3 regions of the Streptacidiphilus sp. PAMC 29251 genome follow, and region 3 is predicted to be linked to each of the others. Evidence: riboswitches for the same ligand, from Rfam matches in the RefSeq annotation. Region 3 holds a riboswitch; each other region holds the start of a gene.
The links. A riboswitch is a leader RNA that binds a small molecule or an ion and turns the genes downstream of it on or off. The one in region 3 is predicted to bind S-adenosylmethionine.
Positions count from the first base shown of each region.

Region 1 (10,392 bases), 1.2 Mb from region 3:
CCGAAGCGCTCGGTCTGCTGGGCCAGGTCGATGCTGTTGCGCAGCGCCTGCGCGGCGTTCGAACCGGAGCTGATCGGCACCAGGTCCAGGACCGCGAGTGGGGTGTGGGACATGGTCAAGCTCCTTGTCGGTCGTTCGCGGGCGAGACCGGGGCCCAGGCCCACGGCGGGTCGGGGATGTCGCGGCGCAGGGTCGGGGCGATGTCGGACTGGAAGAGTTCGAGCGAGGAGCGGTGCTGGGCGTCGGTGAGCCCGCCCGGCTCGGCGTGCAGATGCAGCACGCTGTGGCCGAACTGCTCGTGGTAGCGGTGCACCTTCTCGATCACCTGCTGCGGGCTGCCGATCAGCGCGGAACTGCGCTCGACGAAGTCCTCCAGGGTCGGGAACACCGGCTCCACGCCGAGCCGCTTCTGGAAGCCGAGGTAGCCCTCGAACACCGGGCGGTAGTCGGCCAGCGCCTGCTGCGAGGTGGGCGCGGCGTAGTAGCCGGCCGTGCCCGCGCCGACCGCGGCCTGGGCCGGGTCGTGGCCGTAGTGCTCCCAGCGCTCGCGGTAGTAGCGGACCAGCTCGGCGTAGGGCTCGATGGCGTTGGTCACATTGGCGGAGAACAGCGGGTCGCCGTAGCGGGCGGCCAGGTCCACCGACTCGCGGCTGGTGGCGCTGCCGTGCCAGACCCGGATCGGCTGCTGGAACGGCCGGGGCCAGACCTCGGCGTCATGCAGTTCGGGGCGGAACTTCGGCGAGGCGGTGACCTTGTCGTTGCGCCAGATCTCCCGGAACAGTTCGTAGGACTCGGCGTTGCGGTCCCACTGGTCCTCGGGGGTGACCTGGAACAGCTCGCGCTGTGCCGCGCCGTTGCCCTTGCCGATGATCAGTTCGAGCCGGCCGCCGGAGAGGTGGTCCAGGGTGGCGTAGTCCTCGTAGGCGCGGACCGGGTCCAGCAGGCTGAGCGTGGTGACCGCGGTGAACAGCCGGACCCGCTTGGTCAGCGCGGCGATGTGGCTGAGCACCACCGGCGGCGAGGAGGAGATGAAGGGCCGCTCGTGCCGCTCGCCCACGCCGAAGCCGTCGAAGCCCAGCTCCTCGGCCTGCAGCGCGCTGTCGACCACCTGCCGGAACCGCTCCTGGGTGGACACCTGGACCCCGGTGACCGGGTCCGGGGCGTGCACGATCAGGGTGATCTGGATGAACTTCACGAGGCCACCCGCTCCGCCGCCGCCGAACTGCCGCCGCCCGCGCCCGGCTGGGCCAGGCCGAGGTGGTCCCGCAGGGTGCTGCCCTCGTACTCGCTGCGGAACACCCCGCGCTCCTGCAGCAGCGGGACCACGGTGTCGGCGAAGCCGTCCAGGCCCTGCGGGGTGATGTGCGGGACCAGGATGAAGCCGTCGCTGGCGTCGGCCTGGACGAAGTCGTTGATGGTGGTGGCGACGGTGTCGGGGGAGCCGACGAAGGTCTGCCGGCTGGTGGTCTCGATCACCAGGTCGCGGATGGAGAGCTTCTGCGCGGCGGCCTTCTCGCGCCACTCCTTGGCGGTCGCCAGCGGGTCCCGGTACATCCGCACACTGGCCCGGCCGCGGGCGATGGTGTGCTCGCCGGGATCGGGGTCGATCTCCGGCAGCGGCCCGTCCGGGTCGTAGGAGCTGAGGTCGCGGTTCCAGAGCTGCTCCAGGAACTTGATCGCGGTCTGTCCGCTGACCTGGGCCCGGCGCACCTCGCGGGCCTGCTCGACGGCGTCGGCGTCGGTGTCGCCGAGGACAAAGGTGGCGGCGGGCAGGATCAGCAGCTCGTCCCGGCTTCGGCCGTAGCGGGCCAACCGGCCCTTGACGTCGGTGTAGAAGGCCTTGCCCGGCTCCAGGGCGCTGTGCCGGCTGAAGATGGCGTCGGCGGTGGAGGCGGCGAACTCCCGGCCCTCCTCCGAGTCCCCGGCCTGGAAGATCACCGGGCGCCCCTGCGGGCTGCGCGGCACGTTGAACCGGCCGGCGATGTCGAAGTGCTGGTCGTGGTGCTCGAACCGGCCGGCGTCGGCGTCGCCGAGGAACACCCCGGACTCCTGGTCGGCGACGATCTCGCTGCCGTCCCAGGAGTCGAACAGCTCGGCCGTGGTGGCCAGGAACTGCTGGGCGCGGGAGTAGCGGTCCTCCTGCTTGAGGAAGCCGCCGCGGCGGAAGTTCTCGCCGGTGAAGGCATCCCAGGAGGTGACCACGTTCCAGGCGGCCCGGCCGTCCGAGAGGTGGTCCAGCGAGGCGAACTGCCGGGCCACCTCGTAGGGCTCGTTGAAGGTGGAGTTGATGGTGCCGGTCAGCCCGATCCGCTCGGTGACCGCGGCCAGCGCGGCCAGCACGGTGAAGGTGTCGGGGCGGCCGACCACGTCCAGGTCGTAGACCTTGCCGCCCTGCTCGCGCAGCCGCAGGCCCTCGGCCAGGAAGAGGAAGTCGAACTTGGCGCGCTCGGCGGTGCGGGCGAAGTGGGCGAAGGAGCTGAACTCGATGTGGCTGCCGGCCTCGGGGTCGCTCCACACCGTGGTGTTGTTCACCCCGGGGAAGTGCGCCGCGAGGTGGATCTGCTTCAGGGGCTTGCTCATGGTTCCGGTCTCTCCTCAGCCTGCGGCGGGTCGGGCGGCGGCGGCGTAGCGGTTCGCGGGGCGGGTCAGGCCCAGCAGCCCGCGCAGGGTGTCGGCCTGGTAGGCGGTACGGAAGGCGTCGCGGCGCTGCAGCTCCGGCACCAGCCCGCGGGTGATCTGCTCCAGGTCGTGCGGCAGGGTGGCCGGGCGCAGCCGGAAGCCGGTCAGACCGGCCTGCTGCCAGTCCTGCAGCAGGTCGGCCAGCTCGGCGGGGGTCCCGGCGAAGATCTGCGCGTCGCTGCTGTACGGCTCGCCGGCCACGGTGTCCAGCCGTTCCCGGCGGGCCTGCGCCGCGTCACTGCTGTCGTCCAGGAACACCACCAGGTCGCCGAAGACGTGCACGGTCTCCTCGCTGCGGCCGGCCGCTTCCTGCTCGGCGCGGATCTCGGCGAGGATCGCCCCGGCGTCCTCGCGGTCACGCGGTGTGACGAAGCCGACATCGGCCGAGCGGGCGACCAGCCGGAACGGGACGGTGGCATGCGCCAGCGCCGCCACGATCGGCTGCCCCTGCGGCGGGCGCGGGGTGATGGACGGCCCCTTGACGCTGAACTTGCCGCCCTCGAAGTCGATGTAGTGCAGCTTGTCGCGGTCGACGAAACGGCCGGTGGCGGTGTCGCGGATCTCCGCGTCGTCCTCCCAGCTGTCCCAGAGCCGGCGGACCGCCTCGACGTAGTCGGCGGCCTCGTCGAACAACTCGGTGAGCAGCGCCTGGACCTCCGGCTTGGCGAAGTCCTCCAGCCGGAACGACGGCACGGTGCGGCGGCCGAAGAGCTCGGCCTCGTCGGGGCGTCCGGCGACCTGCACCCTGACCCCCGCCCGGCCGGTGCTCACATAGTCCAGGGTGGCGATCGCCTTGGAGAGGTGGAACGGCTCGGTGTGGGTGACCACCGCGGTGGGGACCACCCCGATGTGCTGCGTCAGCGGCGCGATCCGGGCGGCGATGAGCACCGCGTCCAGGCGGCCCCTGACCCGGTCGGTGCGCTGGTCCGGGGCGGAGAGCCCGGAGGACTGCAGGCCGAGCGAGTCCTCGATGGTGACGAAGTCCAGCAGCCCGCGCTCGGCCTCGGCGACCAGATCGGCCCAGTACGCCGCGGTGAGCAGCTCCTTCGGGCGGGCATCTGGTTCGCGCCAGGCGGCGGGGTGCCAGCCGGCGCCGTCCAGGGCCACCGAGAGGTGGAGGGCAGGGTGTGGCTGAGGCATGGGGATGTCGCTTCCTGCTACGGGTGGGGGCGCCACCGGTGCGGAGGGCATGCCGAACGGAACCCGCGCCGGGGCTGGGCCCGGGGCGGCGTCGGCGGTGCGGAGAGGGAGAGGTACGTGCGGGTGCGGAGCGCGGTGGACGCGCTGCGGCTCAGGCTGAGGGTCAGGCCCGGCAGGTCGGACAGAGGGCGCTGGCGATGCGCTGAAGATCGATGTGCCGACGGGAGTACGTGCCGATGGATCGACGCACTGCTGTCACCTCCGCCTTCACTCGCGCGCTTGCGGTTGCCTGGACCGGCACCGCCTGGTCGTCACCTGGAGCACCCCGCCGCGTCGGAGGGTTGCTGGTCAGCAAGCCAGGGCTTGTCGCTGACGCTCATAACCTGAGCTCACGGTAGCTCCGGTTGGGCGTCGAACACAATCCCCAGTGATCGACTCGGGTTCGAGAAAACATCAACTTCCTTTGCCCCAACACCGGGTGGTCGGAAAGTCTTCCCAGCAGATGGACGGCATTGTCTAAAATCTGCTGAGCGGTTAGCATCGGCCCTGGTTATGAGCGTCAGCACCAAGCCCTGGCTCGCTGACCGGCAACCCTCCGACGCGGTGGGGTGCTCCAGGTGACGACCCGACAGGACGATTCTCCTGTAAGCGCGAGGCCCCGGTGGGGCCGGAAGACGAGCGAGGTGATCCAGATGCAGGCACAGCGAGTGGCCCGACGCCATGTCGACCTGCTTCGGGTGAGCAGCGCCTTGTGTCCGAGGACATCCCCGGTCTGTTGACCCCGGTCTCCTGACCACGGTCCGTGACCAAACCGGCGTTTCTCAACGCCGTGATTCCGACTCGATCACGCCCTCACCCCACCACGCCGCCACCCGTCCGAGCCCCTCCCCGGGCCACGGAGTGGTGCTGCGCCCCCACGGGATGGAAAGCACACCATGAGCCGCTCGGACACCCTCGCCCGGATACCCGCCGCACCGGAACCCCCGCCGCCGCCCTCGGACGAGCAGCTGCTCGCCGCGAAACTCGTCCCGCTGCGCCGTCCGGGCCAGTGGGTCTCGGCCGCGGCGCTGCTGGTGCTGTTCGCGATGTTCGTCCACACGGTGTTCAGCAACAGCAGGTTCCAGTGGGGCACGGTCGGCAGTTTCTTCCTGAACGGGTCGATCCTGAAGGGCCTTGAGCTGACGCTCTGGCTCACCGCGGCGGTGATGGCCACCGGCTATCTGCTGGGGATCGGGGTGGCCGCGATGCGGCTGTCGCGGAACCCGGTGCTGCGCGGGCTCAGCTTCGGCTTCGTCTGGCTGATCCGGTCGGTGCCGCCGCTGGTGCAACTGCTCTTCTGGTATGAACTAGCCTCGCTCTACCCGAAGTTGTCCTTGGGCATCCCGTTCGGCCATGAGTTCGTGACGGTGAAGACCGCGCATCTGTTCAGCGGCATCCTGGCCGCCTTCGTCGGGCTGACCCTGGACGTCGCCGCCTTCTCCTCGGAGATCGTCAGGGGCGGCATCCTCTCGGTCGAGCACGGCCAGACCGAGGCGGCCGAGGCGCTGGGTCTGGGACAGGGGCGGATCTTCCGCCGGATCGTGCTGCCGCAGGCGATGCCGGCCATCGTCCCGGCGTCGGGCAATCTGCTGATCGGGATGCTGAAGGCGACCTCGATCGTCAGCGTGATCGCGGTGCAGGACCTGCTCTACTCGTCCCAGCTGATCTACAACCAGAACTACCTGATCATCCCGCTGCTGCTGGTGGCCACGCTCTGGTACATCATCCTCACCACGCTGCTCTCGATCGGCCAGTACTTCGTCGAGCGGCACTACGCCCGAGGCAGCAACCGCCGTTCCGGGGAGGGCTTCTGGCAGACCTTCCGGGGCAATGTGCCGCTGCTCGGGCGGACCGGACGCGAACTGGCGGGCCTCTCATGAGCGAGCCTCTCGTGAGCGAGCCGGTGCAGGACGCGGCCGTGCCGGACGCGGTGGAGCCGCCGCTGGTCCGGATCCGGGGCCTGCGCAAGAGCTTCGGCACCCACCTGGTGCTGGACGGGATCGACCTGGACGTACGCCAGGGCGAGGTGACCGTCCTGCTCGGCCCCTCCGGATCCGGCAAGTCCACCCTGCTGCGCAGCATCAACCACCTGGAACGGCCCGACGCCGGGTTCGTCGAGGTGGGCGGCGAGATCATCGGCTACCGCCACCACGGCGGCAAACTGCATGAGCTGCGCCCCCGGACGATCACCCGGCAGCGGGCCCGGGTCGGCATGGTCTTCCAGCAGTTCAACCTGTTTCCGCACCTCACCGTGCTGGAGAACATCGTCGAGGCCCCGGTGGCGGTGCGCGGCAGCTCCCGGAAGCAGGCCGCAGCCAGGGCCCGCGAACTGCTGGAGCGGGTCGGCCTGGCCGGGCGGGAGGACTCCTACCCCCGGCAGCTGTCCGGCGGCCAGCAGCAGCGGGTGGCGATCGCCCGTGCGCTGGCGATGGACCCGCAGCTGCTGCTGTTCGACGAACCCACCAGCGCGCTCGACCCCGAACTGGTCGGCGAGGTGCTCGCGGTGATGAAGGACCTCGCCCTCAGCGGGATGACCATGATCGTGGTCACCCATGAGATCGGCTTCGCCCGGGAGGTCGCCGACACCATGGTCTTCCTCGACGGCGGCCGGATCATCGAGTCCGGCTCCCCGGCCGAGGTGCTGGCCGATCCGAGCCATGAACGGGCCCGCGCCTTCCTCGCCGCAGTCCTCTAACACCGCCCCTGCGCCACTTCCCTACCACCGCCATGCCATTTTCCGTTCCCTGAAAGGAACTTCCGTGTCGCACGTCCCCCATAAGGCATCCGCCGCGCTCGCCGCCACCGCCGTTCTGGCTCTGCTCACCGCCTGCGGTTCCTCCAGCTCCGGCAAGACGGTGACGCCCGCGGCCGGCTCCTCGTCCCAGGCGTCGCAGGCGGCCCAGCCGGCCCAGGCCGCGTCCACCGCGCTGCCGACCCAGGACGTGGTGTCCTCGATCCAGGCCGACCCCGCGCTGAAGGCCGAACTCCCGGCGGCGGTGCAGAGTCGCGGCTCGCTGATCCTGGGCACCAGCCAGGTGGTCGGCACCTCCGGCCTGCCGCACGGCGGCCAGGGCCCGGACGGCAAGGCCGTCGGCCTCGACATCGACCTGCGCGACGCCGTCGCCAAGGTGCTCGGGGTGACCTGGGACGTGCAGTACGGCACCTTCCCCACCGTCATCCCGGTGTGCAGAACGGCAAGTACGACGTGGGCCAGGACAACTTCGGCGCCACCAAGGCCCGGGAGCAGGTGGTCGACTTCGCCACCTACCTCAACGACGGCCAGTCCTTCCTGGGCGCCAAGGACCTCAAGATCGACAGCGCCACCACCCTCACCGACCTGTGCGGCTTCAACGTCGCCACCAGCCCGGGCTCGACCTTCCAGCAGATCCTCACCGACGGCGCGTCCAAGTGCGCCGCGGCCGGCAAGAGCCCCTACAAGGTGCAGTACTTCGCTGACACCGCGCCGATCTTCCTGGGCCTGGCCAACGGCAAGGTGGACATCTACTTCGGCCCGACCCTGAGCCTGAAGTACGAGTCGACCCACATCCCGGACACCAAGTACCTCGGCCAGATCAGCACCACCCCGGTCGGCTTCGTCACCGCCAAGAACTCGCCGATCTCCAAGGCGCTCAGCGACGCGGTGAACAAGCTCATCGCCAGCGGGGACTACGCCAAGATCTTCGCGAAGTGGGGCGTTCCCGGCATCGGCCTCTCCACCTCCGTCGTCAATCCGCCCACCACTTTCTGATCCGGCAGGAGTCCCTCCGATGACCGAACCCGTTCCCAGCGTCTCCATCGCCGACAGACCGCCGGACGACGCCGAGCCCGCCGCCGCCGAAGCGCAGCGCCCGCTCTCCTCCCAGCGGGTCATCCCGCTGCGGCACCCGGGCCGCTGGATCGCCACCCTGATCGTGCTGGTGCTCGCCGCCCAGTTCGCCCACGGGCTGGTCAGCAACCCCTTCTACCAGTGGGACCGGTTCGCGTACTGGTTCGTCCGGCCGGTGATCCTGCGCGGCCTGGTGGTCACGCTGGAGGTCACCGCGCTGAGCGCCGTCCTCGGCCTGGTCGGCGGGATCGTGCTGGCGCTGGCCCGGCTCTCCAGGAACCCGGTGCTGCGCGGGGTCAGCTGGATCTACATCTGGCTGTTCCGCTCGATCCCGCTGATCGTGGTGCTGCTGATCCTGTTCAACTTCAGCGCGCTGTACCGGACGCTGAGCCTGGGCGTCCCGTTCGGCCCCGGCTTCTTCCACTTCGACGAGTCCAAGCTGGCCAGCGAGCTGGTGGTGGCCACGGTCGGGCTGAGCCTGAACGAGGCGGCCTACGCCGCCGAGGTGGTCCGGGCCGGCGTGCTGTCGGTGGACCAGGGCCAGCACGAGGCCGCCGCCGCGCTGGGGCTGCCGAAGGGCTACCAGTTCCGCCGGATCGTGCTGCCGCAGGCGCTGCGGGCCATCGTCCCGGCCTATGTCAACCAGCTGATCGGGCTGATCAAGGGCACCTCGCTGGTGTTCTACGTCTCCCTGCTGGACCTTTTCGGCGAGGTGGAGAGCATGGGCAGCACCTACCCCGGCGACGTGGTGCCGCTGCTGATGGTGGCCACCGCCTGGTACGTGATCCTGACCAGCGTGGTGTCGATCGCCCAGTTCTACGTGGAGCGCTACTACTCCCGCGGCGCGGTGCGCACCATCCCGCCCACGCCGGTGCAGCGCCTGCGAGCCAATCTGCGTCGCCTGCGCGAGCGCACCAACCTGGGAACGGTGACCGGATGACCACCACCACTGCCCCCGACGTCGAGGCCGTCCCCACCGCCGCCGCGGTGGAGGTGCACGGCGCCCACAAGTGGTACGGCACGCACCGGGTGCTCGACGGGGTGGACCTGACCGTCCAGCCCGGACAGGTCGCGGTGATCCTCGGCCCGTCCGGCTCGGGGAAGTCCACGCTGCTGCGGGCGATCAACCACCTGGAGAAGCTCGACGTCGGCCATGTCAGCATCAACGGCGAACTGATCGGGGTGCGCCGGCACGGCGACCGGCTCAAGGAGCTGAGCGAGCGGGCGATCCTGGCCCAGCGCAGCGGGATCGGCTTCGTCTTCCAGGGGTTCAACCTCTTCCCGCACCTGACCGCGATCGACAATGTGGCCGCCGCCCCGGTGGCCACCGGCCGCGCCACCAAGGACGAGGCCCGGGCCCAGGCCCGCGAGCTGCTGGAACGGGTCGGGCTCGGCGACAAGGCCGACGCCTACCCGCGGCAGCTCTCCGGCGGACAGCAGCAGCGGGTCGCCATCGCCAGGGCGCTCGCGCTCAAACCCGGCGTGATCCTCTTCGACGAGCCGACGTCCGCCCTGGACCCGGAGCTGGTGGGCGAGGTGCTCTCCGCCATCAAGGACCTGGCCAGCAGCGGCACCACGCTGATCGTGGTCACCCATGAGATCGGCTTCGCCCGCGAGGTGGCCGACCTGATCGTCTTCATCGACGGCGGAGGGATCGTCGAACAGGGCACCCCCGCCGAGGTGTTGGACCACCCCCGGCACGCCCGCACCCGTGAGTTCCTCAGCAAGGTCCTCTGAACCCCCCTTCTCAACCCCTCTCTCGCTACCGCACTTCCTAGGAGAACCATGTCCAGCGCCATCGTCAGACCTGCCCGCCTCATCCCGCTGAGCGCCGCTCTGATCGTCCTCGCCGGCGGCCTGTCCGCTTGCGCGAGCAGCTCCTCCGGCACCACCAACCCGGCCGCGGGGACCAGCGCGCCGTCCGGGAGCACCACCGTCGCGGTGGGTGCGCTGTCCAACGGCTCGGCGACCGAGACCGACATCACCGTCGCCGAGGTCGCCTCGATCCGGGCGGAGCTTCCCGCCTCGGTGGTCAGCAGCGGACAGCTCACCATCGGCCTCGGTCTGCTGCCGGCCGGCTCCCCGCCGCTGGGCTTCGTCGGCTCCGACCAGAAGACCTTCACCGGCTCCGAGCCCGACCTGGGCCGCCTGGTCGCCGCGGTGTTCGGCCTCAAGCCGGTGCTGAACAACGCGACCTGGGACAACCTGTTCGTGGGCATCGACAGCGGCAAGAACGACCTGGGCTTCTCCAACATCACCGACACCGAGCAGCGCAAGACCAAGTACGACTTCGCCAGCTACCGTCAGGACAACCTCGGCTTCGAGGCCCCGAAGAGCAGCACCTGGAACTTCACCGGCGACTACCACGTGCTGGCCGGCAAGACCATCGCGGTGGGCGCGGGCACCAACCAGGAGAAGATCCTGCTGCAGTGGCAGACCCAGCTCAAGGCCGAGGGCCAGAAGCTGACCATCAAGTACTTCCAGGACAACAACTCCACCTATCTGGCCCTGAGTTCAGGCAAGATCGACGGCTACTTCGGCCCCAACCCGGGGGTGGCCTACCACGTCACCCAGACCGCGAAGACCCCCAACCCGACCCGCAGCGCGGGCAAGTTCTCCGGTGCCGGGGCCACCCTGCAGGGGCTGATCGCGGCCACCACCAAGAAGGGCGACGGGCTCGCCAAGCCCACCGCCGACGCCATCAACTA
Region 1 covers NZ_CM135725.2:1,964,195-1,974,586, reverse strand. Annotated here, with positions in the region: partial or broken gene ACXKR8_RS09380 (LLM class flavin-dependent oxidoreductase) at 1-113, opposite strand, end outside; gene ACXKR8_RS09375 (LLM class flavin-dependent oxidoreductase) at 116-1,195, opposite strand; gene ACXKR8_RS09370 (NtaA/DmoA family FMN-dependent monooxygenase) at 1,192-2,580, opposite strand; gene ACXKR8_RS09365 (LLM class flavin-dependent oxidoreductase) at 2,596-3,819, opposite strand; gene ACXKR8_RS09360 (putative leader peptide) at 3,983-4,069, opposite strand; SAM riboswitch class IV at 4,090-4,203, opposite strand; SAM riboswitch class IV at 4,368-4,476, shown strand; gene ACXKR8_RS09355 (putative leader peptide) at 4,512-4,598, shown strand; gene ACXKR8_RS09350 (amino acid ABC transporter permease) at 4,755-5,738, shown strand; gene ACXKR8_RS09345 (amino acid ABC transporter ATP-binding protein) at 5,801-6,553, shown strand; gene ACXKR8_RS09340 (hypothetical protein) at 6,575-6,904, opposite strand; gene ACXKR8_RS09335 (transporter substrate-binding domain-containing protein) at 7,043-7,606, shown strand; gene ACXKR8_RS09330 (amino acid ABC transporter permease) at 7,626-8,624, shown strand; gene ACXKR8_RS09325 (amino acid ABC transporter ATP-binding protein) at 8,621-9,421, shown strand; gene ACXKR8_RS09320 (transporter substrate-binding domain-containing protein) at 9,470-10,392, shown strand, end outside.
Region 1: another riboswitch for S-adenosylmethionine. It lies ahead of ACXKR8_RS09355 (putative leader peptide); the one in region 3 lies ahead of ACXKR8_RS03565 (putative leader peptide).

Region 2 (10,392 bases), 2.1 Mb from region 3:
GGATCAGCAGGCCGCCGCGGACGTCGAAGCTGATGTCCAGCGTCGACTTGTAGGCCTCCGACATCCGGATGCCGTCCAGCGGGGTGTAGGCGCCGTGGTAGACGACCTCGCCCATGCTGGGGGTGAAGAACAGCGTCAGGTAGACGCCGGTCAGGATGATGATGATGAAGCTGTAGAGGCAGATCTCGCCGAGCATGAAGGACCAGTGGTCCGGGAAGATCTTCCGCATGTTGGCCTTGGCCAGGCCGTAGATGCCGAGGCGTCCGTCGGCCCAGTCCGCGGCCTTCTCGCCGATGTGGGCCTGCTCGACCCCGGCCTCGCTGTGACCGATCTGGTGGTCGTCGTGCGAGTCGTCCGGTTCGGGTGTTTCCGCGTGAATGGTCATGGTTAGCTGCGCTCCCAGAAGCCGGGGCCGACGGGCTTGCTGAAGTCGCCGAGTGCCTCGAGGTACCCGTCGCTGTTGACCGACACCTGCAGCTGCGGCAGCGGGTGGCCGGCCGGGCCGAAGATCACTCGGCCGCCGTCGGCCAGGTCGAAGGTCGACTGGTGGCACGGGCACAGGACGTGGTGCGTCTGCTGCTCGTAGAGGCTGATCGGGCAGCCGACGTGGGTGCAGATCTTGGAGAAGACCAGGACGCCCTCGTAGCCCCAGGACGCCGACTTCTTGTCCTTGATGTCGTCCGGCTGCATCCGGACCAGCATCACCGCGGCCTTGGCGATGACCTCCTGGAAGTCCTCGTCGCTCTCCTTGACGCCCTCGGGCATCGCGAAGGTCAGCGAGCCGACACTGATGTCGGAGGCCTTCAGCGGCTCGTCGGTGTTCATGTTGACCAGCAGCTTGCCCTTGGCCCAGGCGGTGGAGTCGAGCTTCTTCTCCGGCAGCGGGCCCAGGTCGCGGAACAGCACCACGGCCGAGAGCGGGACCATCGCCATGGCGCCGATCATCGTGGTGCGGATCAGCTTGCGGCGGCCGAAGCCGCTCTCCTTGGCGCCCTGGCGGAAGTCCGCGAAGACCTGCTCGCGGACCTCGGGGGAGGCCTCGATCGGGTGCCGCTCGGCGGCGTGCTCCTCGTCCGACATCAGCGTGCGGGCCCAGTGGACCGCGCCGACGCCGATGCCGAGCAGGGACACGCCCAGGGTCATGCCCAGCGCGAAGTTCAGCGCGCTGAGGTGGCCGAGCGGGAACAGGTACACGACCCCGGTGTGGCCGTCGCCGTTGGAGCGCGGGATCGCCACGTAGGACGCGATGAACCCGATCGTCGCGATCATCGAGAGCAGGAACCAGAACGCCACCTGGCGCTCGGCCCGGGCCGCGGCCCGCTCGTCGATGTCGGTACGTCGGTGCTCGTGGGGCGGCAGCCCCGGATCGGCGAAGGAGTCGCCGACCACGGCGACCGCTCCGCCGTGGGCCCCTTGGGCCACCGGCAGGTGTTCTTCAGACATGTTGTCCTGGCTCGTCATGACTTCTTGGCCTTGGGAGTGCGGGCGGCGATCCAGATCGCGATACCGATCAGGGCGCCCAGCGCGAAGATCCAGCCGAACAGACCCTCAGTGACCGGGCCGAGGGAGCCCAGCGTGAGACCGCCGTAGTTGGGGTTCTTCGCCTGGTCCGTCGTGTGGGTGACGTAGGCGATGATGTCCTGCTTGTTCTGCTGGCTCATCGTGGTGTCCGGGAAGTTCGGCATGCTCTGCGGCCCGGTCTGCATGGCCTCGTACATGTGCTTGGGGCTCACACCGTCCAGCGAGGGCGCGAACTTGCCCTCGGACAGAGCGCCGCCGGCTCCCGCGAAGTTGTGGCACATCGCGCAGTTGGTACGGAACAGCTCCCCGCCCCGGGACACATTGCCCGCGGCGTACTGGTCGGCCGTCGGGACGGTCGGACCGGCGCCGAGCGAGCCGACGAAGGCGGCCAGCTGGTCGATCTGCGCCTGCGAGTAGATGTTGCGCTTCGCGGGGATCTGGGCGCCGGGCTGCTGGGCCGGCATCCGGCCGGTGCCGACCTGGAAGTCCACCGCGGCCGAACCCACACCCACCAGGGTCGGGCCGATCTTGGTGCCTTCGCCGTTCAGGCCGTGGCAGCTGGAGCAGCCGACGGCGAACAGCTTCTTGCCCTGCTCGACCGACAGGGACTGGCCGGAGTCCGCCTGCGCACTGCTGGCAGGCGCGAAAGCGGCGTACAGCCCGCCGGTGGTCGCCAGCGCGAAGAGTAGGACGACGAGCGCTGCCAGCGGGTGGCGTCGTCGAGCGGAGAGCGGCTTCTTGGAATTCTTGGGCACGGATTAACCCCGGTGTGAGGATCTGGAGCGTCTGGAGTCTGGTTGACCGTCAGGTCGGTCTGTGGGGACCGCCCGGCGGTGAGCCGAGGGGACGGTCCGACCCTGCACTACTTGATCAGATAGATGGTCGCGAAGAGGCCGATCCAGACCACGTCGACGAAGTGCCAGTAGTAGGACACGACGATCGCGGCCGTTGCCTGCTCGTGCGTGAACCGCTTCGCGGCGTACGTACGGGCGAGGACCAGCAGGAAGGCGATCAGGCCACCTGTCACGTGCATGCCGTGGAACCCGGTGGTCAGGTAGAACACCGAGCCGTAGGGGGAGGAGGACAGGGACAGGTGGTCAACCTTCACCAGGTCCGTGTACTCGTAGATCTGACCGCCGATGAACATCGCGCCCATGACGAAGGTGAGCATGAACCAGGCCCGGAGCTTCTTCACGTCGCCGCGCTCGGCGGCGAACACACCCATCTGGCAGGTGAAGGAAGAAAGCACCAGGACGGTGGTGTTCACCGACGCGAAGGGAACGTTCAGGGCCTCGTTGAGGGAATGCCAGTATTCCGTCCCGGTCACCGAGCGGAGTGTGAAGTACATCGCGAACAGGGCCGCGAAGAACATCAACTCGGACGCGAGCCAGACGATGGTTCCCACGCTGACCAGGTTCGGCCGGTTGACCGATCCGTGAGCGTGTCCGGTTTCTACTGCAGTTGCTGTCGCCACGACCGCCATTATGTCGGTCGCTTATTCCGTCTTCACTCCGGGGGTGGTTCCTCGGTGTGTCCGCACCCTGTCGTACCCTCCGCCGGGTGCCGGACCCCTGACGACCAGGCAGGTAGCCCGAATGGCGGGGAGCCCCGCACCGGGCCGCCCTCGCGCGACTGGCCGTGGGTCCCTCGAAATGGTGAACCCCGGACCGCCGGACGGCTGCCCCGACGATCTCCCCGGTACGCACCGGTGCTACAGCCCCCTCCGGCGGAGTAGCATCCGCGGGACGCCGAAGTGGTCCCGATCACATCCCAGGGGGATAACGGACGATGGCACTGAACGTTCTTGTCTACAGCGACGACCGAAACACGCGCGAGCAGGTCCTGCTGGCCCTGGGGAAGCGCCCCGCCGCGGACCTGGCGGAGCTTCAGTACCTGGAGTGCGCCACCGAGCCCGCCGTGATCAAGGCCCTGGACGCGCACGCCAAGGGCGGCCGCCGGCTCGACCTGCTGGTGCTGGACGGCGAGGCCACCCCGGTCGGCGGGATGGGCCTGTGCCGCCAGCTCAAGGACGAGGTCTACGGCTGCCCCCCGGTGCTGGTGCTGATCGGCCGTCCGCAGGACTCCTGGCTGGCCGCCTGGAGCCGGGCGGACGCGGCCATCGCCGCGCCGGTCGACCCGGTGGCGCTGGCCGAGGCGGCCACCACCCTGCTCCGGGGCGCCGCGCATCTCGTTCGCTGAGATCTCCCGTCCGGGCGATGTGCCCGGTCGCTAGGCTGGGGCCTCTCCCTCATCCCATCCAATGAGAGGCCCACGGCCATGGCTCACGTGTTTCCTGCGAACGGCGGCGGCGACCCCGTGCAGGCGCGCTCCTGGCCGGACGTCCTCAGCACGCTGATCGCGGGTACCGACCTGTCCGCCGCCGAGACCGGCTGGGCGATGGACCGGATCATGACCGGTGAGGCCACCCCGGCCCAGGTCGCCGCGTTCATGGTGGCGATGCGCGCCAAGGGCGAGACGGTGGAGGAGATCACCGGCCTGGTCGAGGCCATGTACGGGCACGCCACGGTGATCGAGGTGCCGGGGCGGGCGGTGGACATCGTCGGCACCGGCGGCGACCGGGCCAAGACCGTGAACATCTCCACCATGTCGGCGGTGGTCGCGGCCGGCGCCGGCGCGCTGGTGGTCAAGCACGGCAACCGGGCCGCCTCCTCCGCCAGCGGGGCCACCGACGTGCTGGAGAAGCTGGGCGTGAACCTGGGCCTGACGCCGCGGCGGGTGGCCGAGGTGGCCGCCGAGGTCGGCATCACCTACTGCCCGGCCCCGGTGTTCCACCCCGCCATGCGGCACGCCGGTCCGGCGCGTGGCGACCTGGGCATCCCCACCTTCTTCAATCTGCTCGGCCCGCTCACCAACCCGGCCCGGGTCCTGTCCAACGCGGTGGGCTGCTTCGACAGCAGGATGGCCGGGCTCATCGCCGGCGTGCTGGCCAGGCGCGGCGCGTCCGCGCTGGTCTTCCGGGGCGACGACGGGCTGGACGAGCTGACCATCACCGGCACCTCCACGGTCTGGCAGGTGCGCGACGGCGAGGTCGAGCGCAGCACCTTCGACCCGCACGACGTCGGCATCGAGTACGTCGGCATCGAGGCGCTGCGCGGGGCCGACTCCACGTACAACGCCGAGGTCGCCCGCCGGGTCTTCGCCGGCGAGCACGGCCCGGTGCGGGACGCGGTCCTGCTCAACTCCGCCTCGGCGCTGGTCGCCCTGGACCAGACCGCGGCCCCGCTGGCGGAGCAGCTGGCGGCGGCGATGAAGCGCACCGCCGAGTCGATCGACTCGGGCGCGGCGGAGGCGGCGCTGGCCCGCTGGGCTGCGGCGACGCACAAGTAGTCCCAACGGCTGTTCCACATGTTGGACAGGGGTTCTCCCGGTGGGCGGACCCCTGTCATACTTCTTCACAGGTCACGAGTGACAGCACGCGGTGAAAATCCGCAGCGGCCCCGGCTTGCTGTCCGGCAACCCTCCTTCCGTGGCGGGGTGCTTCCGGGTGACGACCAGGCCCTTCGGCAACACTGCCGCAGGGCAAGCGCGGATCCCTCTGTTGTACGGCCATTGGCCAGGGGTCCACTGGATGCCCTGGAGGGGCCGCTATGTCCACGTACTCTGATGTCGTCGCTGTCTGCGAGCCGCTGGCCGTGCTCGGCCGTGACGTCGAGGTGCCGCTGGTCGACGGGGACAAGGTCACCTACGCCGCGCTGGACTACGCCGCCAGCGCTCCGGCCCTGCAGCGGGTCTGGGACGACGTCGCCGCCTACGCCCCCTACTACGGCAGCGTGCACCGCGGGGCCGGCTACCTGTCCCAGCTCTCCACCGACCTGTTCGAGCAGAGCCGGGCCACCGTCGCCGAGTTCCTCGACCTGCGCGGCGGTGACCAGGTGGTCTTCACCCGGGCCACCACCGACTCGCTGAACCTGCTGGCGGGTGTGCTGCCGACCGGCACCCGGGTGTTCGCCTTCGAGACCGAGCACCACGCCTCGCTGCTGCCGTGGCGCCGCGAGGACCTGACCGTCAGCTACCTGCGCGCCCCGCGCTCCCCCGAGGAGGCGGTGGCCGCGCTGGACCAGGCGCTGGGGGAGTGTCCCGAGGGCCCCAAGCTGGTCTGCGTCACCGGGGCGTCCAATGTCACCGGGGAGATCTGGCCGGTCCGCGAGCTGGCCGCCACCGCGCACCGGCACGGCGCCCGGATCGTCCTGGACGCCGCCCAGCTGGCCCCGCACCACCCGGTGTCGGTCCGCGACCTCGACGTCGACTGGGTCGCCTTCTCCGGGCACAAGCTCTACGCCCCCTTCGGCGCGGGCGTGCTGGCCGGCCGCAGCGACTGGCTGGACGCCGCCGAGCCCTACCTGGCCGGCGGCGGCGCCAGCCGCACCGTGGCCCGGGAGGCCGACGGCTCGGTCGCGGTGGAGTGGCAGCAGGGGCCGGCCCGGCACGAGGCCGGCTCGCCCAATGTGATCGGGGCCTACTCCATCGCCTCCGCCTGCAAGGCGCTCACCGAGGCCGGGTTCGACCGGCTGGTGGCCCGGGAGCAGTACCTGATCGGCCGGCTGCGGGCCGGGCTCGCCGACATCCCCCAGGTCAAGGTGCTGACCCTGTTCGGCGAGGACCACCCGCGGGTCGGCGTGCTCTCCTTCGTGGTCCAGGACTGGAACAGCTCGCACTTCTCCGCCGCGCTGTCCGCCGAGTACGGCATCGGCGTCAGGGACGGGCTGTTCTGCGCGCACCCGCTGGTGCGGACCCTGCTCGGCGGCGAGGAGGCCTCCCCGTCCGAGTGCGGCGCCCCCGAGGCCTCGCTGCCGGGGGAGCGCAGCCTCAACGCGATCCGGGTCAGCTTCGGGGCCGGCACCCCCGACGAGCACATCGACCGCTTCGTCGCGGCCGTGCGCGAGCTGGTCACCCAGGGCGCGCAGTGGGCCTACCGGACCGAGGGGGCCGCTGCGTGCCCGACACCCGCCGCCAGGCCTGACTCGCCGCCTGGCCTGGGTCCCTCCCAGCGGCGGCTACTCGTCGAGGCCGATCGCGAAGGCGGCGTCCAGGTCGTGCCGGGAGTAGGTGCGGAAGGCGATGTGGGTCTCCGTGGACTCCACCCCGGCCACCTTGTTGACCTGGCCGGGGATCACCTCGGCCAGGTCGTCGTGGGCGCGCACCCGGACCATCGCCACCAGGTCGTGCTGCCCGGTCACCGAGTACACCTCGCTGACGCCGTCGATCGCGGCGATCGTCTCGGCGATCTCAGGGATCCTGTCGACGCTGGTCTTGATGAGCACGATCGCGGTGATCACGGGGGTTCTCCTGGCAGGATGGACGGCTTCGTCCGGCCAGAGTATCCACGCCTGCGGCAGTACAGCAGCCAGCAGAAGAGGAAGCCTCCGGCGAAGCCGATCAGATGGGCGGTGTAGGCGACCCCGGTGACCGCCGCCGAGGGCGCGCCGACCGAGGCCCACTGGATCGCGAACCACACCCCCAGCACCAGCCAGGCCGGGAAGCGCAGCGGCAGGAACAGCAGGAACGGCAGCAGGCTGGTCACCCGTGCCTTGGGGTAGAGGCACAGGTACGCCCCCAGCACCCCGGCGATCGCCCCCGAGGCCCCCACCAGGGTCTGCGTGCCGCTGCTGCCGTGCACGGCGAACAGGGCGTAGCCGTAGGTCGCCAGGTACCCCAGCCCCAGATAGCAGAGCAGGTAGCGCAGCCGGCCCATCCGCTCCTCGACCATGGCGCCGAAGACGTAGAGGAAGAGCATGTTGCCCATCAGGTGCATCCAGCCGCCGTGCACGAACATCGCGGTCAGCACCGACAGGGCCGGGACCTTGGGGAACGCACCGGGGCGGGGCAGCCGCCGGCGGCGGCGGGGGCCGCCGCCCGGTTGTCCAGCAGCTCTCCGGGGATCACCCCCCAGTGCTGGTAGTACGCCAGCTCCGAGCAGGCCCGGGCGCTGCCGCTGCCGTACAGCGGGTCGACGCCGGAGACCGGGCCGACCAGGAAGACCAGGGTGCACAGCGCGATCAGCGCCCAGGTCACCACCGGGACGTACGGAGCCGGGCTGTCGTCGCCTGCCGTGCGTACCGGGATCACCATGCAGTAAGCATTCCTTCATCGGACAAATCTGACACCGGACCACCCCTCCATGTGGGGGAAGGTCTTCGCGCCGGTCAGCGAGGCCATAGGGTTGACGGAGCGGAAACTCCTGCGAGCCGACCAGAGCCGAGCCGTGCCGACCCGAGAGGACCACCCATGTCTGTTCCCCTTCCCACCGAGGGGACCCGGTGGCGCTGCACCCTGTGCGGCAACCTGACCCGCTTCGACGTGACCCGGTCCTCGCGGGTGGTGGAGTTCATCCACCTGGACCTGGCGGGGGAGCCCCGGGTGGAGGAGCGCGAGGTGCTGAGCGAGGTGGTCGAGTCGGTCCGCTGCCGCTGGTGCAACGCGGTGGACCAGATCGAACTGGTGGACCGGCCGGGGGCCGCCGCCGAGGCGGCGGCGCAGGTGGCCAAGGCCGAGCAGTAGGCATCCGAGTGGCGCGGTGACGAGTAGGGGGCACAGCGGGCGAGAATGGTCCTCCGGACCACGAGGGCCGGGACCGGATCGGAGCACAGGGCGTGGTGGAGAGAGACGACAGGCCGGACGGCGGTGCCGCGCCGCACTTCGCGGTGCCCGCCGCCGACGACGCCCCCTCCGGGGGCGCTGCCGCCGACCCCGCCGTGGCTGACGCGCCCGACTCCGCCGCTGCTTCCGAGGCCGCCGCTGCCTCCGAGGTCGGAGACGAAGTTCTGCCCGGAGGCGCAGCCGCGGAGCGGCTGGACCGGCCGTTGCCGGAGGGGGTGCGGCGGCGGGTCGTGGGCATCGCCGCGGACGGCCTCGCCTCCGTGCCGGCCGCGGACCTGCCGCACCGGCTGCGCCCGTACGCCAAGTTCACCCCGGTGCAGCGGGCCAGGCGCGGGGCCACCGCGATCGCGTCCGCGCTGGAGACCGAGCCGGAGTTCCGGTCGCGGATAGCGGAACGGGTGCGGTTGGGCCAGCCGGACCTGGTGGCCGCGCTGGAGGCCGGGCAGGTCCCCGCCGCCGCCGACCCCAGGACGTCGCCGCGGTGGCGTACCTGCTGCGGCCGCTGGGCTGGAGCAAGCTGGTCGGCGACGCCGGCGACGAGGTGGAGCGGGCCGAGTCCGAGGGCGCGGCGGTTGAGGCCGCGCGCCTGGTGGAGAAGCTCCAGGCGGAGCTGGCCGCGCTGCGGGAGTCGTCCAGGACCGAGGCCGACCGGGGCCGGGCCGAGCTGGACGAGGTGAAGAAGGAGCGGGACTCGCTCCGCCGCAGGCTGCGCAGCCTGGAGGCGGACACCAAGCGCGCCGAGGCGGCGACCCGCAAGGTCGGCGCCGAGCTGGAGGCGCTGCGTTCGGCCGGGCTGACCGAGCGCGGCGCGGTCGACAGCGAGGTGCGCCGGCTGAAGCACCGGCTGACCGAGGCCGAGGCGGCCCTGGAGACGTCCAGGAGGGCCGCCAGGGAGGGGCGGAGCACCGAGGACATGCGGCTGCGGCTGCTGCTCGACGTGGTGCTCCAGGGGGCGCAGGGGCTGCAGCGAGAGCTGGGGCTGCCGCCGCTGGCCGAGGGCCGTCCGGCCGACACGGTGGAGGCGGTGCTGCCGGTGACGGCCTCCCCGCACGACGTGGCGCGGCGGGCCCTGGACGGGGACGACCCGGCGCTGCTGGACCAGCTGCTGGCGCTGCCGCACACCCATCTGCTGGTGGACGGCTACAACGTGACCAAGAGCGGCTATCCGACCCTGCCGCTGGAGAAGCAGCGGGCCCGGCTGCTGAACGGCCTGTCCATGCTGGCGATGCACAGCCGCGCCGAGGTCACCTGCGTGTTCGACGGCAAGGATCTGGACGCCCCGGTCCCGATGGCCCCGCCGCGCGGCGTTCGGGTGCTGTTCAGCCGCTCCGGGGAGACCGCGGACGAGCTGATCCGCCGGCTGGTCCGGGCCGAGCCGGAGGGCCGTCCGGTGGTGGTGGTGTCCACCGACCGCGAGGTCGCCGACGGCGTCCGCAAGGCGGGGGCCCGCCCCGTCCCCTCGGCGATGCTGCTGAAGCGGCTGATCCGCACCTGAGGGCTGCAGAGTCGCACCTGAGGGCGGGGGTCAGGGCTTCAAACCTCTTACCTGTACCGGACATTAGGGGCATTACCGGCCGGACTCCCCGGCGGGGGCGACAAGCTCACATGTTCCTCACTAGTGTCTCCCTTCGAACTTCTGTGTCGTCCTGAAGGGAACCCGGCTCCGTGGTCTCACACCGTCGTTTGAAGCAGCCAGGCCGTGCCCGCGTGACCATCCTCACGGCTGCGGCGGCCACGGCGGTCGCGCTGGCGGCGCAGACCGCGGCCAGCGCGGCGCCGGCCACCACGACGGGCCAGGCCAAGACGCAGGTCGACGCGGACCGCAACGCGGCCGCGGCGGCGACGGAGCAGTACGACGGGGCGCAGGCCCAGCAGCAGGCGCTGCAGAAGAAGGTCAACAACCTGCAGGACGAGATAGCCCGTCAGCAGGCCGTGGTGAACAAGGAGATGGCGGTCCTGGGCGCGGTGGCCAGCGCGCAGTACCGGGACGGTTCGGTGGACCCGGCGGTGCAGCTGATGCTCTCCGCGGACCCGACCGAGTACCTGAACCGCGCCTCCGACGAGGACCAGGTCAACAGCAACCAGGCAGCGCTGATGGACCAGTTGGTGGCGCAGCAGCACGCGCTGGCGGCCGAGAAGGCCGAGGCGGCCCAGGAGCTGGGCGCCCAGCAGGTGCTGCTGAAGCAGATGCAGAAGTCCAAGGCGGCCATCGCCGCCAAGCTCAAGCACGCCCAGGCGATCCTGGACTCCCTC
Region 2 covers NZ_CM135725.2:2,838,285-2,848,676, reverse strand. Annotated here, with positions in the region: gene qcrB (cytochrome bc1 complex cytochrome b subunit) at 1-385, opposite strand, end outside; gene qcrA (cytochrome bc1 complex Rieske iron-sulfur subunit) at 388-1,461, opposite strand; gene qcrC (cytochrome bc1 complex diheme cytochrome c subunit) at 1,458-2,276, opposite strand; gene ctaE (aa3-type cytochrome oxidase subunit III) at 2,384-3,004, opposite strand; gene ACXKR8_RS13280 (hypothetical protein) at 3,310-3,720, shown strand; gene trpD (anthranilate phosphoribosyltransferase) at 3,799-4,869, shown strand; SAM riboswitch class IV at 4,940-5,074, shown strand; partial or broken gene ACXKR8_RS13270 (aminotransferase class V-fold PLP-dependent enzyme) at 5,130-6,502, shown strand; gene ACXKR8_RS13265 (Lrp/AsnC family transcriptional regulator) at 6,537-6,818, opposite strand; partial or broken gene ACXKR8_RS13260 (rhomboid family intramembrane serine protease) at 6,815-7,611, opposite strand; gene ACXKR8_RS13255 (hypothetical protein) at 7,768-8,040, shown strand; partial or broken gene ACXKR8_RS13250 (NYN domain-containing protein) at 8,304-9,634, shown strand; gene ACXKR8_RS13245 (C40 family peptidase) at 9,847-10,392, shown strand, end outside.
Region 2: another riboswitch for S-adenosylmethionine. It lies ahead of ACXKR8_RS13270 (aminotransferase class V-fold PLP-dependent enzyme); the one in region 3 lies ahead of ACXKR8_RS03565 (putative leader peptide).

Region 3 (10,392 bases):
AGCGCAGCACGGTGTCGCGCAGCCCCGGCAGGGCCGGGGGCCACTGGTTGGGGCCGATCAGCCGCAGGTAGTCCGGGGCGCCGGGGACGGGTTCCAGCGCCGCCCGCTCCGGGCCGATGTCGATCTGCTCGCGCCAGTCCGCGCTGCCGGCCGTGTACTCGGTCCCGGTCCGGGTATAGCCGCGGAACTGGGGAGAGTTGAGGTTCTCGATCTCCAGCCGACGCGCCTCGGGCAGTGCGAAGAACTCCCGGGCCGCGTCCAGCGCCTCCGCCCGCAGCCGGGCCGGGACGCCATGCCCGGTGACATAGAAGAACCCCACCTCATGGGCGGCGGACCGGAGTTCGGCGAGGAAGGCCGGACGGTCGGCGGCGGGGTCACGAAAGCGGGAGATGTCGATGACCGGCAGGGATGCTGGCGTTGTCACGGCGCCTCCTTCACGGAATTCGGGGGGCCAGGTAACCGAGTTCCTGGAGCCAGCGGTCGTCGAAGACCTTGGAGAGGTAGTTGCGTCCGGAGTCGGGGAGGATGACGACGACCAGATCCTGGGGCCCCAGCGTCCTCGCCACGCGCAGGGCGGCGGCCACCGCGGTGCCCGCGGAGCCGCCGACCAGCAGCCCCTCCTCGCGGGCCAGCCGGCGGGCGGTGAGGAACGACTCGCGGTCGCTGATCCGCTCGAAGCGGTCGACCACCTCGGGGTGGTAGGACTGCGGCCAGCTGTTGTCCAGGGACTCGGGGTGACGGAAGAAGCCGATGCTCTCGACCAGGTAGGGGCTTCCGTCGCCGCCCGAGTACACCGACGTCTCCGGGTCGGCTCCGACGACGGTGACCTGGCCTCCGCTGACCTTCTTGAGGTACTCGCCGGTCCCGGTGATGGTGCCGCCGGTGCCGACGCCGGAGACCAGGTGGGTGATCCGCCCGTCCGTCTGCTCCCAGATCTCCGGCCCGGTGGTGCGGTAGTGGGCCTCCGGGTTGGCGGGGTTGTCGTACTGGTTGGCCAGCCAGGCCCCGGGAGTCTCCGCGACGACGCGCGCGGCCGTGGAGAACACATGGTCGGGGTGCTCGCGCGGCACGTCCCCGGGGCAGACGAGCACTTCGGCGCCGTAGGCCCGCAGCACGGCGACCTTCTCCGGGCTGCTCTTGTCCGGGATCGCGAAGACGCAGCGGTAGCCGCGCTGTGCGGCGACCATGGCCAGGCCGACCCCGGTGTTGCCCGAGGTGCCCTCCACGATCGTGCCGCCGGGCAGCAACTGCCCGGCCTCCTCGGCCGCCTCGACCATCGCCAGGGCGATCCGGTCCTTCACACTGCCACCGGGGTTGACGTACTCCAGTTTCGCGTAGACGGGTGCGGGCGCCGCGTCGGTGACGCGGTTCAGCCGCACCAGCGGAGTGTTGCCGACCACATCGGCAAGGGAAGCGTGGACATCCAAGGCCGTACTCCTCGCAAAGCGGAACGTGCCGACGGGGGTCGACCGGGCGGGCCGGGCCGCTCCCCACCGTCGGCCCGCCCGTCCGTTCCTGCCATTTTCATCGCCGAATGTGAACCCCGTGCTGCGGCAGTGTGTCGCCAATTCCGGGCTCTTGTCGGGTCGGTGGGAGGCGCGCTATGGTCCCGCCATAGGTGATGAGCGTCAGCGAACGGCCCTGGCCTGCTGACCAGCAACCCTCCTCCGCGGTGGGGTGCTCCAGGTGAACACCAGGCCGGGTCCGTGGGGGCCCGGCAAGCGCGAATTCGCTGAGCGGAGGTCCTGACGGATGAGTACGCGACACGCGTTCACCAGCTGCAGCCGTCGCCACATCGACCTGCAGCGCGTGGCTGGCGCCCTCTGTACGGGCCCGCGCGCCGAGCTCTGACGGGCCGTCACGGGCTCGCAGTTCCGTAATACCTTCTGCGCAACCTCTTCGTTGACGAATCGATGAATCCATCGTGGCGCTTTCAGCGCGCCCGAAAATACGTCAGGATGCCGAAATGAGTGACGAAACTCCGCAGCCCGAACCTGTACAGCCCGCTCTCGTCGACGCGAATGTGGACCTCGACGCCGCCCAAGGCGTTTCCCGGCGCCGTGTGCTCACCCTGGGCGCCGTCGGCGCCGGTGTGGCGGCCGCGGCGGGGCTGGGCAGTTGGGCCTTCATCAGGAGCGACAGGAAGGACACCACCGCCGCCGACGGCCTCACCGTCACCAAGTCCTGGGCCGGTCGGCAGCTGACGGTGACCGCCCCCAGCGGTGTCTGCGAGGCCCCGCTGATCGTCGCCTACGAGCGGGGCTTCTTCAAGGACGCCGGGTTGAACGTGGTCCTGAAGAAGACCGGCACCGACGAGGACGTCACCGCAGCGGTCGGCTCGGGCAAGTACATCGCCACCAACGGGATCTTCTTCAACTTCCTCGGCCCGATCTACAACGGCACCCCGGTCAAACTCTCCGGCGGACTGCACCACGGCTGCCTCGACCTCTAACGTCCGCAACGACGGCTCGGTGCCCACGGTGGCGTCGCTGAGAGGCAAGAAGATCGGCGTCAGCAGTCTGCAGGGTTCGGCTCCCAACTTCTTCTCGCTCGACCTGCTGGACGCCGGCATCAACTCCAGTCCGGCGGCCAAGCAGGTCCAGTGGGTGGTCATCGAGCAGGACCTATTGCCAAAGGCCCTGCAGGACAAGCGAGTTGACGCCATCGCGACCGCCGGCGGCTTCCTGCCGATCATCCAGGGGGTCAAGGCGGGCTGGGCGAAGGAGCTGTCGAACAACCGCGATCTGAGCCGCAACTCCTCCTACCCCTGCTGCGCGGTCGCCCTCAATGAGGAGTTCGTCAGCCAGGACCCGGTCACCGCGGCCAAGCTGGTCACCGCCTGGGCCAAGGGCTCACGCTGGGCCGGGGCGAACCTCCAGGCCACGGCCGAGCTCGAGTCCAGCAAGAAGTACATCCCGGACACCCCGGCGAACATCCTGCCGGTGCTGCAGACCCTCACCTTCGACCCCTCGCCCAAGAACCTGCAGCAGGTGCTGCAACCGGGCATCGACAAGTTCATCCACACCGGCTTCCTCCCCGCCAACACGGACTCCCAGGCGCTCGCCGACAAGGTGTTCGTGAACCTCGGCCTCACCTTCTGAGGCCGGGCATGGACCTCAGCACGCTCACGGATTCCCCGGCCACAGCCGGGCAACAACAGCCGGACCCGTCCGCCGAAACGACCGTCCAGGGCGCCGCGCGCATCCACGCGGCCCTGGAGAAGGTCACCCATCCGCTCCGGATCAACCCATCCTGACCGGCGCCGGCATCCTCGCCTGGATCGCCTTCAGCGCCCTCACCGAGGCCGTGCACGACAGCTCCAAGCTGCCGCTCGCCGACGCCGCCGCCATCCACGACACCACCACCTTCACGGCGATCGCGGGCCTGGTCGTCGCCGGGACCGCCGCGGCGCTCTGGGCCCTGAGTGCGACCCGCACCCGCCTGGGCGCCCGCACCCGGCTCGGCGCCCGTGCGGCCGCACGCGTCGCCCACGGCGCCGCCTGGCTGTTCGGATCGGCGTTCTGGGCCGTGTTCTGGGAGATCTCCACCGCCAAGACGCAACTCCTCTCCACCCCCTACTTCGCAGCGCCGCAGGAGATCTTCGACCACCTCTGGCACGACCGGCGGATCCTCGCCGAAAGCCTCGGCAACTCGCTCCAACTCCTTTCCCTGGGATTTGCGTTGGGCCTGCTGGCCGGTCTGGTCACCGGCGTGTCGATCGGCTGGTGGCAGCAGGCCAACTACTGGGTGCACCCGATCCTGATGTTCCTCGGCCCGGTGCCGACCCTGGCCTGGGTGCCGGTCATCTTCGTGCTGTTCCCGAGCGCCTACACCGGCGCGGTGTTCCTGATCGCGGTCAGCGTGTGGTTCCCGATCACGGTGCTGACCCGGGCCGGCATCGTCAGCATCCCCGTTCGTACTACGACGTCACCCAGACCCTGGGCGCGAAGAACTGGTTCCTGCTGCTGCGGGTGGCCCTGCCTGCGGCTCTGCCGAGCATTTTCACCGGAGCGTTCATGGCCCTCGGCTCCTCCTTCGTGAGCCTCACGGTGGCGGAGAACTTCGGGGTGAACTCCGGACTCGGCTGGTATCTGAACTGGCAGAAGGGCTGGGGCGACTTCCCGGCCCTCTACGCCGGGATCGTCGTCCTGGTGGGCGTCTGCGGGCTGCTGCTGACCCTGCTGTTCCGGTTGCGCAGCTGGGCGCTGCGCTGGGAGAAGGAGCTGACCCGATGGTGACCCGCACCCACACCAGGACCGGCGCCGCGATCGACATCCGCAACGTCACCCAGGCGTTCCGCAACGGCGACAACGACCTGCCCGTCCTTGACGATGTGTCACTGTCAGTCCAGCCGGGCGAGTTCATCGCCCTGGTCGGCCCCAGCGGTTCCGGCAAGTCCACGCTGATCCGGCTGCTGGCCGGCCTGGACCGCCCGCTGTTCGGTGCGGTGCAGGTCGACGGCAGCGCGGTGACCGGCCCTGACCCGAGCCGGGCGCTGGTCTTCCAGGACCCGACGCTGCTGCCCTGGCGCACGGTCCGGGGCAATGTCGCGATCGGCCCCCAGGCGCGGCGGGCCCACGCCGGGTCGAAGGCCCGGATCGAGGACGCCCTGGCCCTGGTCGGCCTGACCGAGTTCGCCGACGCCTGGCCGGCCCAGCTCTCCGGCGGCATGGCACAGCGGGCCGCGCTCGCTCGTGCCCTGGTGAACGACCCCTCCGTGCTGCTGCTCGACGAGCCGCTGGGCAAGCTCGACGCCCTCACCCGTCGTGTTCTGCAGGGCGAACTGCTGCGACTGTGGCAGGAGCGGGGTTTCACCGCGGTGCTGATCACCCACGACGTCAGCGAGGCGCTCACGCTCGCCGACCGCCTGGTCGTGCTGTCCCCGCGTCCGGCCCGGATCCGCGAGGTGGTCGAGGTCGGCCTCGACCGCCCCCGGGACCAGTCCGCCCCCGAGTTCGTCAGCCTGCGCGCCCGGATTCTGGCGCTGCTGGACGAGGAGGCCACCACACCGCCGGACGAGCTCCAGGAAAACCGTTTGACCAGACCGTTGACCAGACCAGGGAAATCAGGCCCGATGTCCATCCGCACCATGAGCTCCGCCGTCGCGGCGGCGGTCGCCGCCGCCGTGCTGGTGCTCGCCCTGGCCGCCCCCGCGGCCGCCCATGTCACCGTGTCCTCGTCGAGCAGCAAGGGCGGCGGTAGCGCCGTGCTGACGTTCACGGTGCCGGACGAGTCCGAGGCCGCGCACACGGTCGCCCTGACCGTGCACCTGCCGACCACTGCTCCGTTCACCTCGGTGCTCAGCGCACCCGTGCCTGGCTGGACCGCCCGGCTGACCCGGACCGCGCTCCCCGCCCCGCTGAAGGACGACGACGGAAACGCCGTCACCTCGGCGGTCACCGAGGTGACCTGGACGGCCACCGCCGGTGGTCTGGCGCCGGGCGAGTTCGGCCAGTTCTCGCTGTCCGTCGGCCCGCTGCCCGACCGCGGCACGCTCTACCTGCCGGCCGTCCAGCGCTACTCGGACGGCAGTGAGGTGAACTGGGTGCAGCAGGCCCAGGGGGGCGCCGAGCCCGAGCACCCGGCCCCGAGCGTGGTGATCACCCCGGACCCGGCGTCGCTGACCGCCTCGGCCGGCTCGGGCTCGGGCCCTGGGAACGGGAGCGGGAGCGGGGACGGTTGGGGCATCGGCCTCGGCGCCGCCGGGATCGTGCTGGCGCTGTCGGCGGGCGCGGTGGGCGGCGCGGCGCTGACCCGTGCGCGTCGGACCACCGTGTCGCCGCAGCCCGTTGACAGCGACACGGGACTCAGCGACACGGGCCTCAGCGACGCGGGCCTCACCCGCACGCCCTCGTGAGCGGGCGGGCCGGGCGGCGCTGCGCACTCACACTGCTCGCCCTGCTCTGCCTGCTGACCGGAGCGGTCCTGCTGGCCCCCGCCGCCTCGGCGCACGCCTATGTCGTCGCGACCACCCCGTCCAACGGCACGGAGGTGGCCTCGGCCCCGACCGGGATCAGGATCACCTTCGACGAACCGGTCACCCTGCCCTCCGCCAAGGGGTCCACCAGTGTGGTCGACGCTGCCGGCAAGGCGGTGGACGACGGCACGGCGCGCCTCACCGACGGCCGACGCACCCTGGTCATCGGCCTGCGCCCGGGGCTGGCCAAGGGCTCCTACCTCGCCAGCTGGTCCGTCGTCTCCGCCGACACCCACCCGGTGGGCGGATCGCTCCAGTTCGGGTACGGGGTCCCCGCGGACGCGGTGGCCCCGGCACCGTCGCCGCAACCCAGCCCGGGGCTGCAACTGGTCGTCGGCGTGGTGAAGGGACTGCTCTACCTCGGGCTGGTCGCCGCCCTCGGGCTGCTCCCGGCGGGTCTGGTGCTCGGCGCCGACCCGGACGAGCAGCGCCTGCTGCGGCGAGCCGCGCGGATCGGCGCCGGGCTGAGCCTTCTCGCCTCGCTGCTGCAGATCGTGGCGCAGTACCTCTGGGACGCCTCTGCGCTGCCGGGCGGCGCCGGCTGGTCCGGGCTGGGCGACTTCGCCGGCTCGGCCTACTCCCAGGCGGTGCTGGTGCGGATCGGCCTGCTCGCGGCGGCCCTCGCCCTGCTGCCGACCCGGGGAGCCCTGGCGGGCGGTCGGCAGGCGGGCGACCGGCGCCTGCTCCGGGCGCGGTGGACGCTGCAGGGCGTCCTCGCGCTGGCGGTGCTGGGCTGCGTGGTCCACAACGGCCATGGCGGCAGCGGCGCCTGGTGGTACTTCAGCTCCACGGTGGTCCATGTCGCGGCCGCCGTGGCCTGGCTGGGCGGGCTGGCCGTGCTCGGCTGGCTGGTGCTCCGCCGCCGGCTGTCGTTCCAGCGGCTGGCGCGGCTCCCGCTGTGGTCCCGCTACGCCGCCGCCAGCGTCGGTCTGATGGCCGGCACCGGCCTGCTGCAGGGGCTGGTCCAGGTACGCAGCACCGGCGCCCTGACCGGCACCACCTACGGCGGCATCCTCCTGGTCAAGCTGCTGCTGGTGGCCGCGGCGCTGCTGCTGGGACTGGCCGGCAACCGCTGGATCGGCCGGCAGCTCGCTGCCCGGAGCGACCGCGCCGCGGACGGGCTCATCGCTCCGGGGGAGACGGCGCGGCTGCGGGGGCGGGTCCGGATCGAGGCGGGGATCGGCGCCGCGATCGTCATCGTCGCGGGGGTGCTGTCCTCGGCTGCTCCGGCCGCCACCGCCTACGCTCCCACCCGGGTACTCCATGCCACGATCGGCCCCTACGCCGTCACCATCGAGGTCGGTCCGGCCCGACGCGGCCCGGAGAGCTTCCGGATCACGGCGGAGGGAAGCGGCGACAAGGTCGCCGCGGCCCAGTCGGTGCAACTGGACCTCGGCCAGTCCGCCGGCCGGGTGCGGGCGCTGCCGGTCGGCTTCCCCTATCGGCTTCCCGGCCCGATCCATACTGGGCAGGCCACCGCGTTCACGTTTGTGAGCTCATCGGTCAATGTGCCCGACCCGGGGACCTGGACCGGGACGCTGACGCTGGTCGCCAGTGCGACCGAGCAGTACACCGACGCATTCCACTACCAGGTGCTCTGAAGGGAGAACCGTGGCCAGATTTGAGTCCGTGCTCGATTCCATCGGCGGAACGCCGCTGATCAGGCTGACCCGGGCGGCCGAGGGACTGCGCCCCCGGATCTACGTCAAACCGGAGTGGCAGAACCCGGGTGGCAGTGTGAAGGACCGGGCGGCCCTCGCGATGCTGCGCCAGGCCGAGGCCGACGGCTCGCTCCGTCCGGACGGGGTGGTGGTCGAGGTGACCAGCGGCAACACCGGGATCGGACTGGCGCTGACGGCCGCTCAGCTCGGCTACCGGGCAGTGATCTTCACCAGCTCCGCGATCGCCCAGGAGAAACGGGACCAGCTCGCCGCCTACGGTGCCGAGCTGCGACTGGTCGACGCCTTTGTGCCCAGGAGCCACCCCGACAGCCTGCGTTCACAGGGGGAGCGGTACGTCGCCGAGACCCCCGGAGCCTGGTTCGCGCAGCAGTACGACAACCCCGCCAACCCGGCGGCCCACTACACCGGCACCGGACCCGAGATCTGGCAGGACACCGAGGGCGCGGTCACCCACTTCATCGCCACCGTCGGCACCGGCGGCACGATCTCCGGCACCGGCCGCTACCTCAAGGAGATCAGCGGGGGCCGGGTCAGCGTGATCGGCGCCGACCCGATCACCTCCCGGTACTCCGGCGGGGACGGCAGCCAGAAGTACATCGAGGGCGCCGGCCACTTCGTCCACCCGGAGACCACCGTGGACGAGTGGCCGAAGTCGCTGGACCTGGGCGTGATCGACGACTTCGTCCCGGTCGAGGACCAGGACGCGATCGACGCCGTCCGGCGGCTGGCCCGCACCGAGGGAATCCTCGCGGGCGGCTCTTCGGGGGTCGCCCTGGCGGGCGCGCTGCGGGTCGCCGAGGGGCTGACGGAGCAGGACACCGTTGTGGTGCTGCTGCCCGACTCGGGGCGGACCTACCTCTCCACCTACTTCAACGACCGCTGGCTGCAGACCAACGGCTTCACCGCGGCAGGCGCCGAAGCGGGGGTGGAGGGCCCCACCGTGGGAGCGTTCGCGACCGCCGCCCGGCTGGTCGAGCAGGACGAGGACGTGGTCGAGGCCCTGCGCCGGCTGGCAGCCGAGAACGTGACGGACGAGAGCCTGAAGGACGAGGGCCTGAAGGACGAGGGCCTGAAGGACGAGAACCTGGCGGAGGACGCCCCGGTCCTGGTGGCCCATCGACGCGAGTGGCGGACCCTGGCCCCGCACCCCTCCGACATCCTGGGCTGGACCACGCCCGCCCGACTGCGCGGCGCCGGGACCATCGCGGAGACCGTCCGGCCGGTCGGACCGAAACTGGGAGCCGGGCTCGCCCTCACCGACCCCGCGGTGACGGACTGGAGCGAAGCAGACGAGGGAGACGGGGGAGACGACGGAGGCATCGCCCTGGTGCTCGACCGCGGCCGGGTGGCCGGAACCGTCTCCCGACAGGCGCTGCGCCGCGAGCCCGCGGCCGCGGCGGTCGGGCAGGTCGTCCGATGACGGTGACCCGGCGGGCCGCCCTCGCCGGAGCCTGCGCCTGCGGCCTGCTCACCGCCTGCGGCGCCAACCGGGGGACGGCCGCCGCCAATACCGATCCTTCGCCGACCGGGACCGCGACTGGCGGGCCCCAACCCGTGCAGACCAGCCGTATTCCGGTCGGCGGCGCCATCGTGGTCATGGTCGATGCCATCTACCCGGTGGTCGTGGCCCGGCCGAGCAGAACCGGGTTCACCGCGCACACGGCGGTCTGCACCCACCAGGGCTGCGTGGTGAAGCCCGGCCAGGGCCTGGAGTTGGACTGCCCGTGCCACGGCTCGCGCTACAACGCCGCCACCGGCCAGGTGCTCGGCGGCCCGGCGACCCGGCCGCTGCAGCCGTGGCCCTTCACGGTGCAGGGCGAGGTCCTCACCCTGCACGCCCACGAGGACAGCTACGACCACGGCGGCGGTTCGACCGGCGGCAGCGGAGGAGAGTGAGAACCGGCTTGGCGTCGCGGTCGCCTAGGCTCCCCTCAGTATGACGATGATTGATGATCTCTCCTTGGTCCAGGAGTTGGCGGATGCCGCTGACAGCATCTCCATGCGGTACTTCGCGTCCGGCGGGGTAGCGACGCAGGCCAAGGCGGACGGCAGTCCCGTCACCGCGGCCGACCACGAGATCGAGCGGGTCCTGCGGGGCCGACTCGCCGGCGCACGGCCCCAGGACTCCTTCATCGGCGAGGAGTCCGGCGACCACGGCGACCACGGCACTGCCGCTCGCCGATGGGTGATCGATCCCATTGACGGAACCGTCAACTTCGCCGCCGGTTGGCGCGAGTGGAGTTCGCTGATCGCGGTCGAGGCGGACGGCGAGGTCATCACCGGAATGATCACCGCACCGGCCCTGGAGCGTCGCTGGTGGGCATCCCGCTCCACCGGGGCCTGGACCAGCGCCTGCCGTGGGGGAGTGCTGGGGCCCCGGCAGGCCTTGGCGGTGAGCGGGACCAAAGCACTGGGCGATGCCACGGTGGCGATCTGGCCCGTCGCCGCCCGGGTCCCGGCCCAACGCCTGGCCGACGCCATCGAGCTGGTCAGTCGGTGCAACGACGGTGGACCGCTGTCGAAGTGGAGCGGGGTGTGCCAGGGAGCGATGCTGGTCGCCGCCGGACAGGTGGACGCCTTCCTGCACCTGACCGCAGGCCCCTGGGACATCGCCGCGGCTGTGCCCATCGTGGAGGAGGCGGGGGGAAGGTTCAGCGACCTGCGCGGGGGACGCAGCATCACCACGGGAGCGGCCGTGTTCACCAACGGACTCCTGCACGAGGACGTGCTCGC
Region 3 covers NZ_CM135725.2:749,515-759,906, reverse strand. Annotated here, with positions in the region: gene ACXKR8_RS03575 (isopenicillin N synthase family dioxygenase) at 1-424, opposite strand, end outside; gene ACXKR8_RS03570 (PLP-dependent cysteine synthase family protein) at 435-1,427, opposite strand; SAM riboswitch class IV at 1,618-1,730, shown strand; gene ACXKR8_RS03565 (putative leader peptide) at 1,753-1,851, shown strand; gene ACXKR8_RS03560 (ABC transporter substrate-binding protein) at 1,967-2,452, shown strand; partial or broken gene ACXKR8_RS03555 (ABC transporter substrate-binding protein) at 2,463-3,101, shown strand; gene ACXKR8_RS03550 (hypothetical protein) at 3,110-3,256, shown strand; gene ACXKR8_RS03545 (ABC transporter permease) at 3,307-4,041, shown strand; gene ACXKR8_RS03540 (ABC transporter permease) at 3,939-4,238, shown strand; gene ACXKR8_RS03535 (DUF1775 domain-containing protein) at 4,232-5,857, shown strand; gene ACXKR8_RS03530 (copper resistance CopC/CopD family protein) at 5,854-7,578, shown strand; gene ACXKR8_RS03525 (PLP-dependent cysteine synthase family protein) at 7,607-9,079, shown strand; gene ACXKR8_RS03520 (QcrA and Rieske domain-containing protein) at 9,076-9,555, shown strand; gene ACXKR8_RS03515 (inositol monophosphatase family protein) at 9,602-10,392, shown strand, end outside.